One region of the Cetobacterium sp. ZOR0034 genome, then DNA from elsewhere that is predicted to be linked to it. Evidence: riboswitches for the same ligand, from Rfam matches in the RefSeq annotation. Region 1 holds a riboswitch; the other holds the start of a gene.

Region 1 (7,576 bases):
CTTATAATTACAATACCTTAATATTTTACTAGTTTTTTTAGAGGTTGTCAAGTAATTTTTCTTAACAACCTTTTATAATTTTATACGTTAAATAAAAACTCCATTAAGTCTCCATCTTTAACGATGTACTCTTTCCCTTCTAGTCTAAGAACTCCTGCTTCTTGAGCTCCTTTCCATCCAGAATACTTTATGAAATCTTCATATCCTACAACTTTCGCTCTAATAAATCCTCTTTCGAAATCTGTATGAATCTCTCCAGCTGCCTTTGGTGCTGTATCTCCGATTCTTATAGTCCAAGCTCTTACTTCTTTAACTCCAGCCGTGAAATAAGTTTGTAGTCCTAATAACTTAAATCCAGCTCTTATCAATCTGTTTAATCCTGGTTCTTCTACTCCTAAAGCTTCTAAGAACTCTTTCTTGTCCTCGTCTTCCATCTCTTGTAACTCAGATTCAACTCTTGCAGATACTACTACTACTTCCGCTCCTAAGTTAGCTGCATAATCTTTTACTCTTTCAACATATTCATTTCCTGTTGCTAAGTCGTCTTCTGAAACATTAGCTGCGAACATCATTGGTTTCTGAGTTAAAAGTTGGTAAGTTCTTATTAACTCTTGCTCTTCTGGTGTTAAAATTAAAGTTTTTAACATTTTATATTCATCTAAGTGTGCTTTACACTTTTCTAAAACTGGCATTAAAACCATAGCTTCTTTATTTTTAGATTTAAATAACTTTGATTGTTTCTCGATAGCTTTTTCGATAGTTTCCATATCAGCTAAGATTAACTCTCCATTTATTATTTCGATATCTCTTATTGGATCTACACTTCCACTTACGTGAATGATATTTTCATCTTCAAAACATCTAACAACTTGACATATTGCAGCTGTAGTTCTGATATTTGATAAGAATTTGTTTCCTAACCCTTCACCTTTTGCTGCTCCTTCAACTAAACCAGCTATATCTACGAATTCAACTGTTGCATTTTGAACTCTTTGAGGATTAATTATTTTTGATAACTCATCTAATCTTGAATCTGGAACTGTTACCATTCCAACATTTGGTTCTATTGTACAAAACGGGTAGTTTGCCGCTTCCGCTGCTCCAGCTTTTGTTATTGCATTAAACAGAGTTGACTTTCCAACATTTGGAAGTCCTACTATTCCTATACCTATCATCTTAGAGATTCCTCCTGAAATTTTATTTTACTTTAGATTTTACCACATCTCTAACCTTTTGTAAATAAAAAAACCCTCACTTTATATGGTGAGAGTTTTTATTTTCTATGCCTCTTCAGCTACACAGCTAGTTTGTGTAGATTTTTTCAATCTTACTTTTGGTTCACTTGGTAATCCAAATCTTGGTATCAATCTATCTAATCCTGTCAATGTTGCAATTAGTATTGTTGAAACTGCTATTAAAGCTAAGAAGTTATATTTAATAATATCCATAGCTGTAAAGTTGTATAGTGGATAAACTGCTTGAGCAATTCCTAAGTAGAATCCTATATAAACATGCCAAGGTATTAATTGAGATCCAAATACTCCTAATGCATCACTAAATGTTGCATTTCTAAGTCTTAATGTTTCTATATCCTCTTCTGAACCTTCTACATTTTTCTCAACAATCTCTCTAATGATTGGTCCCATAGTTACTATTTGTGCCATCTCATCAGCTAATCCTGCATTTCCTAAGATTGATAATAATCCATTACAGAACATTAATTGTCTTACATTTCTTGATACTTTTACTACTATATTAGATAGTGGTCTAAATGCATCCATCAATTTCATTATTCCACCGAAAGCTGCAACCCACATCATCATTACAATTACCCAAGAACCCGCTCCTTCAAATCCAGAGTAAAGTAAATCTAAAAATGCTCCAGTATTTTCAACTGTTCCAGCTATTAATCCCAATCCGTAAGCTGAGAATATTCCAATAAACAAACAAAGTAGTGTTGTTAATCCTTTGAAAGCTGCTATTAAAACAAGCACTAAAGGTATTATCATATATGTTGGAACACCATCTTTAACTTGATTTAAAAGTGTAACTGCTGACTCTCTCTTTTCAGCTAGAACTGTCCAAACCTCTTCTGGTATCTGACCAATCGCTGTTGCTGCATCCCCAGTTGTTGTTGGTAATCCCATCGAAACTCCAGCAATATAGAATGCTACTATTCCTAGAAGTAAAACTAATCCTGACCAATATCCTTGATGTCTAATTCTTTTTATAACTTCAACTTTTTGAATTCCAGAACTAACTATAGTTGTATCAGATATAAGTCCTATATTATCTCCGAAACATGCCCCTCCTGCTATCGCTCCAACTGTTAAAGCTATATTTCCACCAACAATATGGTTAAGCCATAAAAATATCGGTGCACACGCTGCAAATGTTCCCCAGCTTGTTCCTGTTGCTATAGATAATACTGATGTAACAACTATTCCTACAACTGCTACAGTTCTTCCTGTAAGTCCAACATTCAATGCTAAGTTTATAATTGAAGCCCCTACTCCAGTTGACATAAATACTTCAGCCATTGCATAAGCTACCATCAATATAAAGAATGCTACTTGCATCTCTTTTGCATTATTTATTACTGCCTCTATTATATCATTCACTTTTTTCTTCTCTACAAATCCTGCTACAAGTGCTGCATAAACTGTTGCTATAGGTGCTGCTATAAGAGCGTCATATCCCATAAACATAAGTGCTGCCAATACTGCTACTGGACTTAATTTCAATAGTTCAATTATTGTGTTCATCCTAAAACCTCCAAGTTATTTTTTTAGTTCCTCTGAAATTTTAGGTAAAAAAAACTACCGTATAAAAAATACGGTAGCTAATCTGCAAAATATATCACAAATTTTTGGATAGCACAACACTGATTTCTCAGTGACAGTAGTATAGATATTCTCTATACTCCCAACAAAGACTTTTGACATAATCTCCATTTCGGCAAATTTCCCTTTCTTTTAACATCAACACCTGTCCGGCTCATTTAAAATACTCATGTTATTTGCAACCTCTACCTAAAATATTAAATTGTTCGAAACTTTTAAATTATAGTATCATTATTTGTTTGCGATGTCAATTATTTTTTTATTAAAGAAACACCGTTCATTTCAGCAGGTTTCTCAATATTTAAGATTTCTAACATCGTAGGTGCTACGTCAGCTAGTTTACCGTGGTTTAACTCACCTTTAAAGTGATTCGAAACGTAGATAAATGGTACTTCATAAGTTGTGTGAGCTGTAAATGGTTGATGAGTTGTTGGATCTTCCATCTTCTCAGCATTTCCATGGTCAGCTGTAATTAACACAGTTCCATCTAACTCAAGAACTTTATTTACGATAGCTCCTACTCCCTTGTCTACAGCTTGAATAGCTTTTACAGCTGCATCAAATACACCTGTATGTCCAACCATATCTGGGTTAGCAAAGTTCATTATAATAACATCAAACTTATCAGAGTTTAAAGCCTCTAAAACTTTAGATGTTAATTCTGGAGCTGACATCTCTGGTTGTAAATCATACGTAGCAACTTTTGGAGAAGCTACAAGTATTCTTTCTTCACCATTGAACTCAGTTTCTTTTCCTCCATTAAAGAAGAATGTAACATGAGCATACTTTTCTGTCTCAGCTGTTCTTAATTGAGCTAATTTATTAGCAGAAATAACTTCTCCTAACGTATTAACGATATCTTTATCTTCATAGATAACTTCAGCATCTATAGTACTTGCATATTGTCTCATGCAGTAGAATTTAGGCTCTAAAGCTTCTCTTTCAAATCCTACAAACTCTTTATCAACAAAAGCTCTAGTTATTTGTCTAGCTCTATCTGGTCTATAGTTAAAGTTAACAATTACATCGCCTTTTTTTACTATTCCATCTGCTGATAATAAAGCTGGCGCTATAAACTCATCTGTAATATTTGCAGCATAAGACTCTTCAATAACTTCTATAGCTGTTTTATTTGTTACAGGTAACTTTCCTACGATTGCATCATAAGCTTTTTCTGTTCTATCCCAGTTTGTATCTCTATCCATAGATAAGTATCTTCCAGAGATTGAAGCTATTGTTCCTACACCTAACTCTTCAGTTTTAGCAACTAAAGCTTTCATGAACTCTAATCCAGATGTTGGAGCTGTATCTCTTCCATCCATGAACGCATGAATATAAACTTTAGTTAATCCAGTTTTTTTAGCCATTTCTAATAAACCGAATAAATGATTGATGTGAGAGTGAACTCCTCCATCAGATAAAAGTCCCATGAAGTGGATGCTCTTATCATTTTCTTTAGCATAGTTGAACGCTTCTACAACTTTAGCTTTATCGTAAAACTCACCATCTCTGATCTCTTTTGAAATCTCTACAAGTGGTTGATAGATTACTCTTCCAGCACCTAAATTTAAGTGCCCTACTTCTGAGTTCCCCATTTGTCCTTCTGGTAATCCTACAGCTTCTCCTGAAGCTTTTATTAATGTATGTGGATAACTATTAAATAGTCTTTCGAAATTTTCTGGTTTTGCTGTTGCGATAGCATTTTTCTCTTCAGAGTGTGGATTGTATCCCCATCCATCAAGAACCATTAACATTAAAGGTTTTTTAGCCATTTTTAAGCCTCCTATTTTTTTGATTATCTTGCTCCTGCTTTTATAACTTGAATAAATGTTGGTGCATCTAAAGAAGCTCCTCCAACAAGTCCTCCATCTATATTCTCCATAGCTAATAATTCAGCTGCGTTCTTAGCATTCATTGACCCTCCGTATTGGATTGTAATTTCTGCTGCTGCCTCAGCACCAAACATAGCTACTAAAACATCTCTAATCTCTTTATGAGTTTCTTCAGCCATCTCTGGAGTAGCTGTTTTTCCTGTTCCGATAGCCCATACTGGCTCGTAAGCAACTACAACTTTAACTGCCTCTTCAGCTGTTAAACCTGCCATTCCTTCTCTTACTTGCTTTTCGTTTACTTCAGCAGTTTTTCCTGATTCTCTTTCTTCTAATTTTTCTCCGATACAAAGAATTGGAATTAAATCGTGAGCTAAAGCTGCTTTTACTTTTTCGTTAATGAAAGCATTAGATTCGTGGAAGTATTCTCTTCTTTCTGAATGTCCTAAGATTACATACTTTACCCCAATCTCTTTTAACATAACTGGAGAGATTTCTCCTGTATATGCTCCTGAATCTTTTGTATGCATGTTTTGTGCAGCTATTGCAACATTTGATCCTTCAACTGTCTTCACTGCTGATTCTAAAGCTGTGAATGGAGCACCTATTACGATTTCTACTCCCTCTACACCATTTGTTAACTCTTTTAACTCAGTTAATGTAGCTTTTGTTTCCGCTACAGTTTTATTCATTTTCCAGTTTCCTGCAATTATAGTTTTTCTCATAATTTTCTCCCTCCAAATTTTTTATTAATTTTAAGTTTATAATAACATAATTTCTATCTTTTTAACACGCACCATGTTGTCTATATTTTCATCCTAAATTGAGTATTTTTTTCTCTAATTTAGCAATTTCTTTCTACGTTCTTCTTTCAAAACCTCTTTTAAATAATCTTTATGATTCAGTAATAGGTCATCTACTAACGGTGAAACAGCTCCTTCTAGAACTTCTAAAACCTCACCAAACTCTTCTTTTTTAAACGCCTCAAATACTTCTTCGGCATACTTTTTAAAATCATCTGCATACTCATCGTAATCAGTATATAATAAATCTATCGCCGTTGCCTCTTTTAATGATAAAACTATACCTAAAACCCATTCAACAAAACTTACCATTTCAATAACTTTTGATAAATCTTGTTCATCTTCTGATATATCATCTAAATTATCAAAAAACTTATTGCTATATGACTCTAACAAATATAGTGACTCTATCAAAATTTCTCTATGCGAACGTGTTGTCAATTCCAACACTCTTACTTTTTTATTCAACGGTAATGCTCTGCCATCGACCATCTCACCATCTAATTTTAACTCTACAATCACTTCTCCATGTTTTATAACATTGGCCTCTAACTTCTCTAAAACATTCAACAACCTTGTTGTTCTTATCCCTAAACTTACCTTTTCACCATTTATAAAAATCTCCATTTTCACCCATCCTTAATTAATTATTTAAAGTATTCCCTAACTGCTGCTAAAGTAAAAAAAATAACTTTCTTTACTTTGTGTCGCTCTTTTAATTCTCGTTCTAACTCTTTTAAAGTAGCTCCTGTAGTAACAATATCATCGACAATTAAAATTGTTTTTTCGAAATAATCCCCCTCAATTTTAAAGGCTTTTTTAACATTTTCTTCTCTTTTAAGATTACCTTTAATCTTATACATATACTTAGTATTTTTTATTCTTTCTATTTTAACAAAATCAATCTCTGAAGATTTTAGCAATTCATCTACCTGATTGTATCCTCTTTCTAAAAATCTTTTTTTATTTATCGGGATGGATATTATCATATCTATTTTTTCTTTTTCTAGTATATTTTCTACTGCCTCTTTTACAAATACACTTAAATCTTTTGCTATATCTTTCCTATTTTTAAATTTGAAATCAAAAATCATCTTTTTTACATCTGTATAGTAATACAAATAGTAAAGATTTCCCATTTGTTTTAAACTACTCATCTCTCTTAATTTGATAGAGCACTTAAAACAAAGATAGCTTTCACTCTTTAAGTTTTTACCACATATAGTACACCTATTGTCAAAAATCAATTTTCTAAGGAGTTGCTTTAGCATATTTTTTTGCCTTTTTATTTTTTGCGAACTCTTTATCAACTATCTTCGCTGAATAAAACTCTGTGTAACCACACTCCACACATGTTTTTATATAATAAGTTCCTATCTCTATTTTTAACCCTGGACTTTTTTCTGGTATCACAGCTGTTTTAACTATATATTTATCACTACCACATTTTAGACATCTATATTCCAAGTTCATCACCCCAAAAAATATTCTTGAGCCATTCTACATCATCTTTGAAAAAAATTATAGCATCAAATCGTATCTTTTCACTATCTAATCTATTTTTTCTTATAAACTCCTTTGCTGTAAGGTATATTTTCTTTATCTTTTTTTTATCTATCGCCTCTTGTGGCATACCAAATAAATTATTTTTTCTATATTTCACTTCAAAAAAAACAAGAGTCGTTCCATCGTATCCGACAATATCTATCTCACCAAAAAAGCCTTCATAATTCATCTCTAAAATTTTAATGTCTAGATCCTCTAAATACTCTTTAGCTCTAATTTCATACTCTCTTCCCTTGCTTCTTTTATTCATAACTACTCTCCTAAAATTTTCTTTAAGAAACTTTTTCTATGAACTCCCTCTATAGGTCCTTTATCTAATATTACACCTCTATGTACAACAGTACCATAACCTTTATGTTTTTGGAATTGATACTCAGGATATTTCTCAGCTATATCAATCATCATTCTATCTCTTGTAACTTTAGCTATTATAGACGCTGCTGCTATCGATAGACTTTTAGAATCCCCTTTTATAACGGGATCTTGCTCTCCTAAATACTCTCTTATTTTGTGATTTCCATCAACTAAAACTTTA
Region 2 (7,576 bases), on a different contig from region 1:
TTTCTAAAATAAAAAAAGAGGCTGACCAAAATGGTCAACCTCTTTTTTTCCTCTACCTTTAAAAGTTCAATTTGATTATTAATTTTTACTGATGAAATCTATAAACCTATCAATAGCCTCATTTAAAATCTCTTTATCCTTAACCAAAGATATTCTGATATAGTTATCCATTCCAAACGCAACTCCAGGAACAACAGCAACCCTCTCTTCTTCTAAAAGTTTTTGAGCAAACTCTAAAGAACCTAACTCAGTTATTCCATCCAATGAAATAAATATATATATAGCTCCTTTCGGTTCTATTGCAGATATATTTGCTTCTTTCAATTTTCTATATACTAACTGAGCACGCTGTTTATAAATTCCTACCTGTTCCGATATATCCTGACATTTTCTAGCAGCAATAAGAGCTCCTCTTTGAGATATAATGCTTGGTGATGTCACCGCATATTGATGAACTTTAACAAGATAATCTCTCAATTTTTTATGAGCTATAATATAACCAACTCTCCATCCTGTCAATGAATGAGACTTTGAGAATCCATTTACTAAAATTACATTCTCTCTGTATCTATCATCTAAAAACGTATTGTGATTTACATCAAAAACAAGCTCACTATAAACCTCATCACTTATTATGTAGATATGATTTTCTTTTACAAACTCTAAAATTTCATCTCTATTTTCTTTTGATATAACAACTCCTGAAGGATTTGATGGATAGTTTAAAATTATGGCTTTTGTTTTTGAAGTGACATATTTTTTTAAAGTTTCCACTGTCAATTCAAAGTTGTCTTTCGAAGTATCTACTTTTACTAAATTAGCTCCTGCTAAATTTATCAGAGGTTCATACCCTGGGTATACTGGTAGAGGTGCAATAACCTCATCACCTGGTAAAATAACAGTTCTAATTGCCGTTGATAATCCCTCTGTACTTCCAACTGTTATGATTATCTCATCTGATTTTACATCAACTTTATACTTCTCTCTATAAAATTTTGCAATCTCTTCTCTTAGCTCTATCATCCCACCAAGTTGCGGATAACCTAACTTCCCCTCTTGCATATACTCTATAGTTCCATCTATAACCTCTTTTGGCTGAGGCAAATCCGGCTCACCAATTGTTAAATTGATAAGCTCTTTCTCTCCACCTTCATACTCTCTACACGCTTCTGCTATTTTTCTAATAACAGATATCTCTATTTTATCTAAATTTGGATTTACTTTTAACATATTTTCTCCTCGAACTACTTTTTCATTAAAACCTCTGCAATCTGAATTGCATTCGTTGCTGCTCCTTTTCTTATGTTATCAGCTACAACCCAAAGATTTAATCCATTTTGGATACTAAAATCTTTTCTGATACGTCCAACAAAAACATCATCTTTTCCTGTTGCTGACGCAGCTAAAGGATAAATACTATTTTGTACATCATCCTCTAAAATTATTCCATCAAACTCTCTAAATTTAGCTTTTAACTCCTCTATATTAGGTTCTCTTTCCAACTCAACATTTATAGATACAGAATGCCCATTCATAACTGGAACTCTAACACAAGTTGCCGTCACAGGAAGCTCCCAATTACCTAAAATTTTACGAGTTTCGTTTATCATTTTCTCCTCTTCTTTTGTGTACCCATTTTCTAGGAAAGAATCTATCTGTGGCAAACAGTTATTCACTATTGGATGAGGATAAGTTTTTGGTGCCTCTCCTTTAAGTCCTCTCTCTAAATCCTCTATGCCTTTTATTCCACTTCCAGATACAGCTTGATAAGTTGAATAAACAACTCTTTTTATTCCATAAAGATCATTAATCACTTTTAAAGGAACAACCGATTGAATCGTTGAACAATTTGGATTAGCTATTATACCTTTATTTTTAAATATATCCTCAGGATTTACTTCTGGTACAACTAAAGGAACATCCTTATCCATTCTCCAAGCACTACTATTATCAACCACAACTACACCTTTTTCACTCGCAATAGGCGCAAATTTTTTACTAATATCTCCTCCTGCTGAAAATAGTGCTATATCTATATCCCTATCGAAACTATTTTCAGTTAGCTCCTCTATAACTAAAGTTTTTCCTTTAAAAATAACCTCTTTTCCTGCTGAACGAGCTGATGCAAATAGATATAAATTATCTATCGGTAAATCCCTCTCCTCTAAAACTTTTAAAAATGTTCCTCCAACTAATCCACTCGCTCCAACTATCGCTATATTATACATTGCTTTATCCTCCTATTATATTGAAAATACTTCTGCTAGTCTTTCTACTACTTTTACCGCTTCATCCTCTTTTATGATTAACGATATTGAAATCTCTGATGTTGTACACTGATAAAACGCTGCATCTATATCTGCTAAAACTTCAAATACTTTTGCTGCTACTCCAAAGTTGCTTATCATTCCTATTCCTACTAAAGATATTTTTACAACTCCCGTTCTTTTTGTAACTTCTATTGCAGGAATCTCTTTTCTAATATCCTCTAATGAGTTATTTAGAAAGTGATCATCTGTTAAAGGACAAGTGAATCCTATACTTCCTTTTATATTCTGAACCTCATTTTGTGATATCATATCTACATTTACACTATGCTTTGCTAGATTATTAAAAACAGTAGCTACATTTTTAGGTACTCCTGAAAAATTCTCTAGATTTACCATTATAACATTTTTATTTATAGATATTCCAGTCACAGCTTTTTTCTCTATTATCTCATTGCTATCACAAATATATGTACCTGTTTCAACCCCTAAAGTTTGCCCAACATATATTCTAACTCCATACTTTTTTCCTATCTCAACCGCTCTTGTCTCCATTACACCAGCTCCTAAATTTGCCATCTCCATCATCTCCTCGTATGAAATTTTTTCTAGTTTTTTTGCATTTTTATAAACTCTAGGATCTACTCCAAATATTCCGGTAACATCTGTATAAATCTCACAATCACATTTTAAAGCTGCTGCCAAAGCTACAGCACTCGTATCTGATCCTCCTCTTCCAAGAGTTGTTACATCACCATTATCATTTATACCTTGAAACCCCGCAACTATAACTACTTTTCCATCTTTTAGATGTTTTTCTATTCTATCTATCTTTATGCTCTCTATCTTATTTTTTGTATGAACTCCACCAGTTCTAATTCCTGCTTGAGCTCCTGTTAAAGATATTGCCTTACACCCCTGCTCTTTTAAAGCCATACTCAAAAGAGATGTTGTTTGCTGCTCTCCTGTGGATAAAAGAGAATCTAGTTCTCTTACATCAGGGGTATCCGATATCTCCTTAGCTAACTTTATAAGTGCATCCGTTGTCTTACCCATTGCTGAAACTACAATTACAACTTCATCACCCTCTTTATAATTTTTAGCTATATCCATAGCTATATTTTTTATTTTTTCTGTTGTTGCAACTGAACTTCCACCAAATTTTTTTACTACTCTCATTAGTTCCTCCTCCGATGACATTATAATAAAAAAAACGATAGTCAAAAAAATAACTATCGCCTGAAAAACTCATTTCAACTATGTTAGCTTAAAATAATAATCTACGATAGCACAACACCATTTCGGTGACAGTTGTATAAATCTTCTTTATACACCCAGCTCATCTTTCTAGTAGAAAAAGTTGAACTTCGGCGAACTTCCCTTTCAACAAACCTCTCTGACCTACTAAATCTTAGTTTGTTTACTTTTGAATTTCGCAACCTCTATCAAAATATTAATTTAAGGTAGAATATCATTTTTTTTTTAGAATGTCAAAACTTTTTTCTTAGTAAGGCTTCAATCTTAATTGGTAGACCAAATAGATTTATAAATCCTTCTGCATCTTGTTGGTTGTAAACACTATCTTTTTCAAACGTTGAATACTCCTCTGAGTACAATGAAAATGGTGATGTTGTTCCTGCTAAAATTATATTTCCTTTATACAATTTTAATTTCACTTCACCTGTCACAAACTCCTGTGTAACATCTACAAAAGCTGAAATAGCTGCTCTTAAAGTTGTAAACCACTGTCCATTATAAACTAATTTTGAAAAATCGTGAGAAAGTTTTACTTTCTCTTGGTAGGTATCTTTATCTAAACACAATCTTTCTAACTCTTCATGTGCAAAGTATAAAATTGTTCCTCCTGGCGTTTCATAGACTCCTCTAGATTTCATTCCAACCAGTCTATTTTCAACCATATCTAAAACACCAATTCCATGCTCTGATCCTATTTTATTAAGTTTTTTTATGATTTCAACACCTGATAACTTCTCTCCATTTAAAGCTACTGGAACTCCTTTAATAAACTCTAAAGTTATATATTCACTCTTCTCGTTTGCAGCTTCTAAAGTTTTTACCCACTGTAAAACATTTTCAAAATTTGGCTCTTTTGATGGATATTCCAAATCAAACCCTTCGTGACTCACATGAAAAAGATTCTCATCTCTACTGTATGGAGATTTTTTATGAAATGGAAGAGTTATCCCTTTTTTCTCTAAATATTCTATCTCCTCCTCTCTAGATTTTATATCCCAAATACGCCACGGTGCTATTACCTTTAAAGATGGATCAAGAGCCTTTATAGCTAATTCAAATCTAACCTGATCATTTCCTTTTCCTGTTGCCCCGTGCGAAATATATTTCGCTCCTTCTTTGTGTGCTATCTCTACTAAGGCTTTTCCTATTACTGGTCTTGCCATAGAGGTTCCTAATAGGTATTTATTTTCATATATTGCACCAGCTTTCAGAGTTGGAAATATATAATCATTTACAAACTCCTCTACTTTATCCACCAAATAAAATTTTGATGCTCCTGTCACATAAGCTTTCTCTTCAATGGCTTTAAAATCCTCTTTTTGTCCAACATCCACAGCAACAGCTATAACCTCGTAATCATAATTTTCCTTTAACCAAGGTACTATAACCGATGTGTCTAATCCCCCAGAGTACGCTAAAATAACCTTTTCTTTCATTAATATCCTCCCTAGTTAAAATATTTTATAATAAGTTTGTCGTAAGTTCCCTCTTCTTTTATCTCTTTTAAAGCTTTATTTATCGATTCTACAAGCTCTTTTTTCCCTTTAGCAACAGCTATAGCATACTTCTCCTCTTCTGCATCAATTTTTACAACTTTCAACCCTTTATTTTGTGATATATAGCTTCCTGCTGGTGCTGAATCAAGAATCATAGCGTCTATCTTTCCAGAACTTAAAGCCATGATTGCACCCGGTGCTGAATTGTATTGGATTTTATCTATACCCTCAATTTTTGAAACCATCAAATCTCCCGTATATCCTAATACTACTCCCACTTTTTTCCCTTTTAATGCATCTAGATTTGCAATAGTTGAATCCTTTTCAGGTACTATTATCACTTGATTAGCTACAAAATAATCATCTGAAAAATCTACAAACTTTTCTCTTTCAGCTGTCATAGTCATTCCAGCAATGACTAAATCCAATTTATTTGTCTGAAGTGCTGGAAGCAGTCCATCAAATGTTATGTTTTTTATTTTTATCTCCTTTCCTATTTTTTCTCCGACCTTATTTATTAAATCAATATCAAATCCAACTATCTCACCATTTTCCATATATTCAAATGGTGCAAACTCCGCATTTGTTCCCACATATAAAACATCATTTCCAAAACCTAAAACTCCCATAATACAAAATAAAACTACTGATAACATCTTTTTCATAATACTTACCTCCTAATTTTTATTTTTTATATATTTTATTTTTGAGTATAAAAAAAGTCAGTGCTATCAAAACACTGACTCAAAATACAATTGTAACTTTATAGAATAATAAAAAATCTATAGCATAACAACATTAATGAGATTGTTTTTTAGGGCACACAAAAATATATTCTTTTTGTTAATTCTAGTTTGTGTCCTTAAAATCCTTCTCATAGTCATCTGCTTTCCTCCTTTAATTTTTTATTTGAAATGATAATATCAGATTTGATGTGAAAATGTCAATCTTTTTTTGAAAAAATTTTTTCACTTTTTTTATTTTTATTTTTATTTATACAGTATATTTTTTTAATTCTAATTCTATATAGAATATATTTTATTTTTATGACTTTATGAGGTAATAAATTACTGTTCTTAAATATATTTTATTTACTGGAGGAGATTATGTTAAATCAAGAAATTTTCAATGCGATGACTATTAAATTAACTGCTGCTGATATTCCTTTAGAGATTCAAAAATTTGATCCTAAAATAAGAAGAGCTCCTAAAAGAGTTGTTCACTTAGAAAAAGATGAAATTGCACTTGCTCTTAAAAATGCTCTTAGATATATTCCTGAGGAGTTTCATGAAATGCTTGCTCCTGAGTTTTTAGATGAACTTAAGACTTATGGGAGAATATATGGGTATAGATTTAGACCAACTGGAAATATCTATGGTAAACCTATATTTGAATACAAAGGAAACTGTACCGATGCTAAAGCTATCCAAGTTATGATTGATAATAACCTTGATTTTGACATCGCTCTTTATCCTTATGAACTTGTTACTTATGGTGAAACAGGACAAGTTTGTCAAAACTGGATGCAATATAGATTAATTAAAAAGTATCTTGAAAATATAACAATGGATCAAACTCTTGTTGTAGCTTCAGGTCACCCGACTGGACTTTTTAAATCTCATCCTTCATCTCCTAGAGTTATAATAACTAATGGTCTTATGATTGGAGCTTTTGATGACTATGATAACTGGGCTAGAGGAGCTGCCCTTGGAGTTGCTAATTATGGACAGATGACAGCAGGTGGATGGATGTATATCGGTCCACAAGGAATTGTTCATGGAACTTATTCAACAATCTTAAACGCTGGTAGACTTTTCTGTGGAGTTCCTGCTGATGGTGACTTAAGAGGAAAACTTTTTGTTACGTCAGGTCTTGGTGGAATGAGTGGAGCTCAAGGAAAAGCTACTGTAATTGCTAAAGGGGTTTCTATTATTGCAGAAGTAGATCTATCTAGAATTCAAACTAGATTAGAACAAGGATGGATAAACAAATTCCTTTCTACTCCAGCTGAAGTTTTCACTTTAGCAAAAGAGAAAATGAATTCTAAAACTCCATATGCCATAGCTTATCAGGGTAATATTGTAGATTTATTAGAATACGCTGACAAAAACAACATTCATATAGATCTTCTATCTGATCAAACTTCTTGTCATGCTGTTTACGATGGAGGATATTGTCCTGTTGGAATAACATTTGAAGAGAGAACTAGACTTCTAGCTGAAGACAGAAAAACATTTAGAAAATTAGTTGATGAAACTTTAGAAAGACACTATAATGTTATTAAAAGTTTAACTAGTAAAGGTGTGTATTTCTTTGATTATGGTAATAGCTTCCTAAAATCTATATATGATATAGGAATTAAAGAGATTTCAAAAAATGGAAGAGACGATAAAGGTGGATTTATATTCCCATCATACGTTGAAGATATTTTAGGTCCTGAATTATTCGATTATGGATATGGTCCTTTTAGATGGGTTTGTTTATCTGGAAAAAAAGAGGATTTACTTAAAACTGATGCTGCCGCTCTAGAGTTAGTTGATCCAAATAGAAGATACC

The links. A riboswitch is a leader RNA that binds a small molecule or an ion and turns the genes downstream of it on or off. The one in region 1 is predicted to bind lysine.
Region 2: linked by a shared signal. The riboswitch ahead of L992_RS11640 (aspartate kinase) and the one ahead of L992_RS11240 (Na+/H+ antiporter NhaC family protein) in region 1 are both predicted to bind lysine.

Annotation. Positions count from the first base shown of each region.
Region 1 is NZ_JTLI01000067.1:20,910-28,485, forward strand. Features, by position in the region: gene ychF (redox-regulated ATPase YchF) at 81-1,175, opposite strand; gene L992_RS11240 (Na+/H+ antiporter NhaC family protein) at 1,281-2,765, opposite strand; lysine riboswitch at 2,867-3,039, opposite strand; gene gpmI (2,3-bisphosphoglycerate-independent phosphoglycerate mutase) at 3,095-4,615, opposite strand; gene tpiA (triose-phosphate isomerase) at 4,639-5,397, opposite strand; gene L992_RS11255 (hypothetical protein) at 5,512-6,102, opposite strand; gene L992_RS11260 (ComF family protein) at 6,123-6,632, opposite strand; gene L992_RS11265 (zinc ribbon domain-containing protein) at 6,727-6,948, opposite strand; gene L992_RS11270 (YraN family protein) at 6,932-7,291, opposite strand; gene L992_RS11275 (ribonuclease HII) at 7,294-7,576, opposite strand, start outside.
Region 2 is NZ_JTLI01000072.1:12,335-19,910, reverse strand. Features, by position in the region: gene L992_RS11655 (N-acetylmannosamine-6-phosphate 2-epimerase) at 1-7, shown strand, start outside; gene L992_RS11650 (pyridoxal phosphate-dependent aminotransferase) at 79-1,230, opposite strand; gene L992_RS11645 (aspartate-semialdehyde dehydrogenase) at 1,245-2,228, opposite strand; gene L992_RS11640 (aspartate kinase) at 2,244-3,446, opposite strand; lysine riboswitch at 3,546-3,720, opposite strand; gene L992_RS11635 (argininosuccinate synthase) at 3,758-4,960, opposite strand; gene L992_RS11630 (basic amino acid ABC transporter substrate-binding protein) at 4,972-5,685, opposite strand; gene L992_RS11625 (urocanate hydratase) at 6,127-7,576, shown strand, end outside.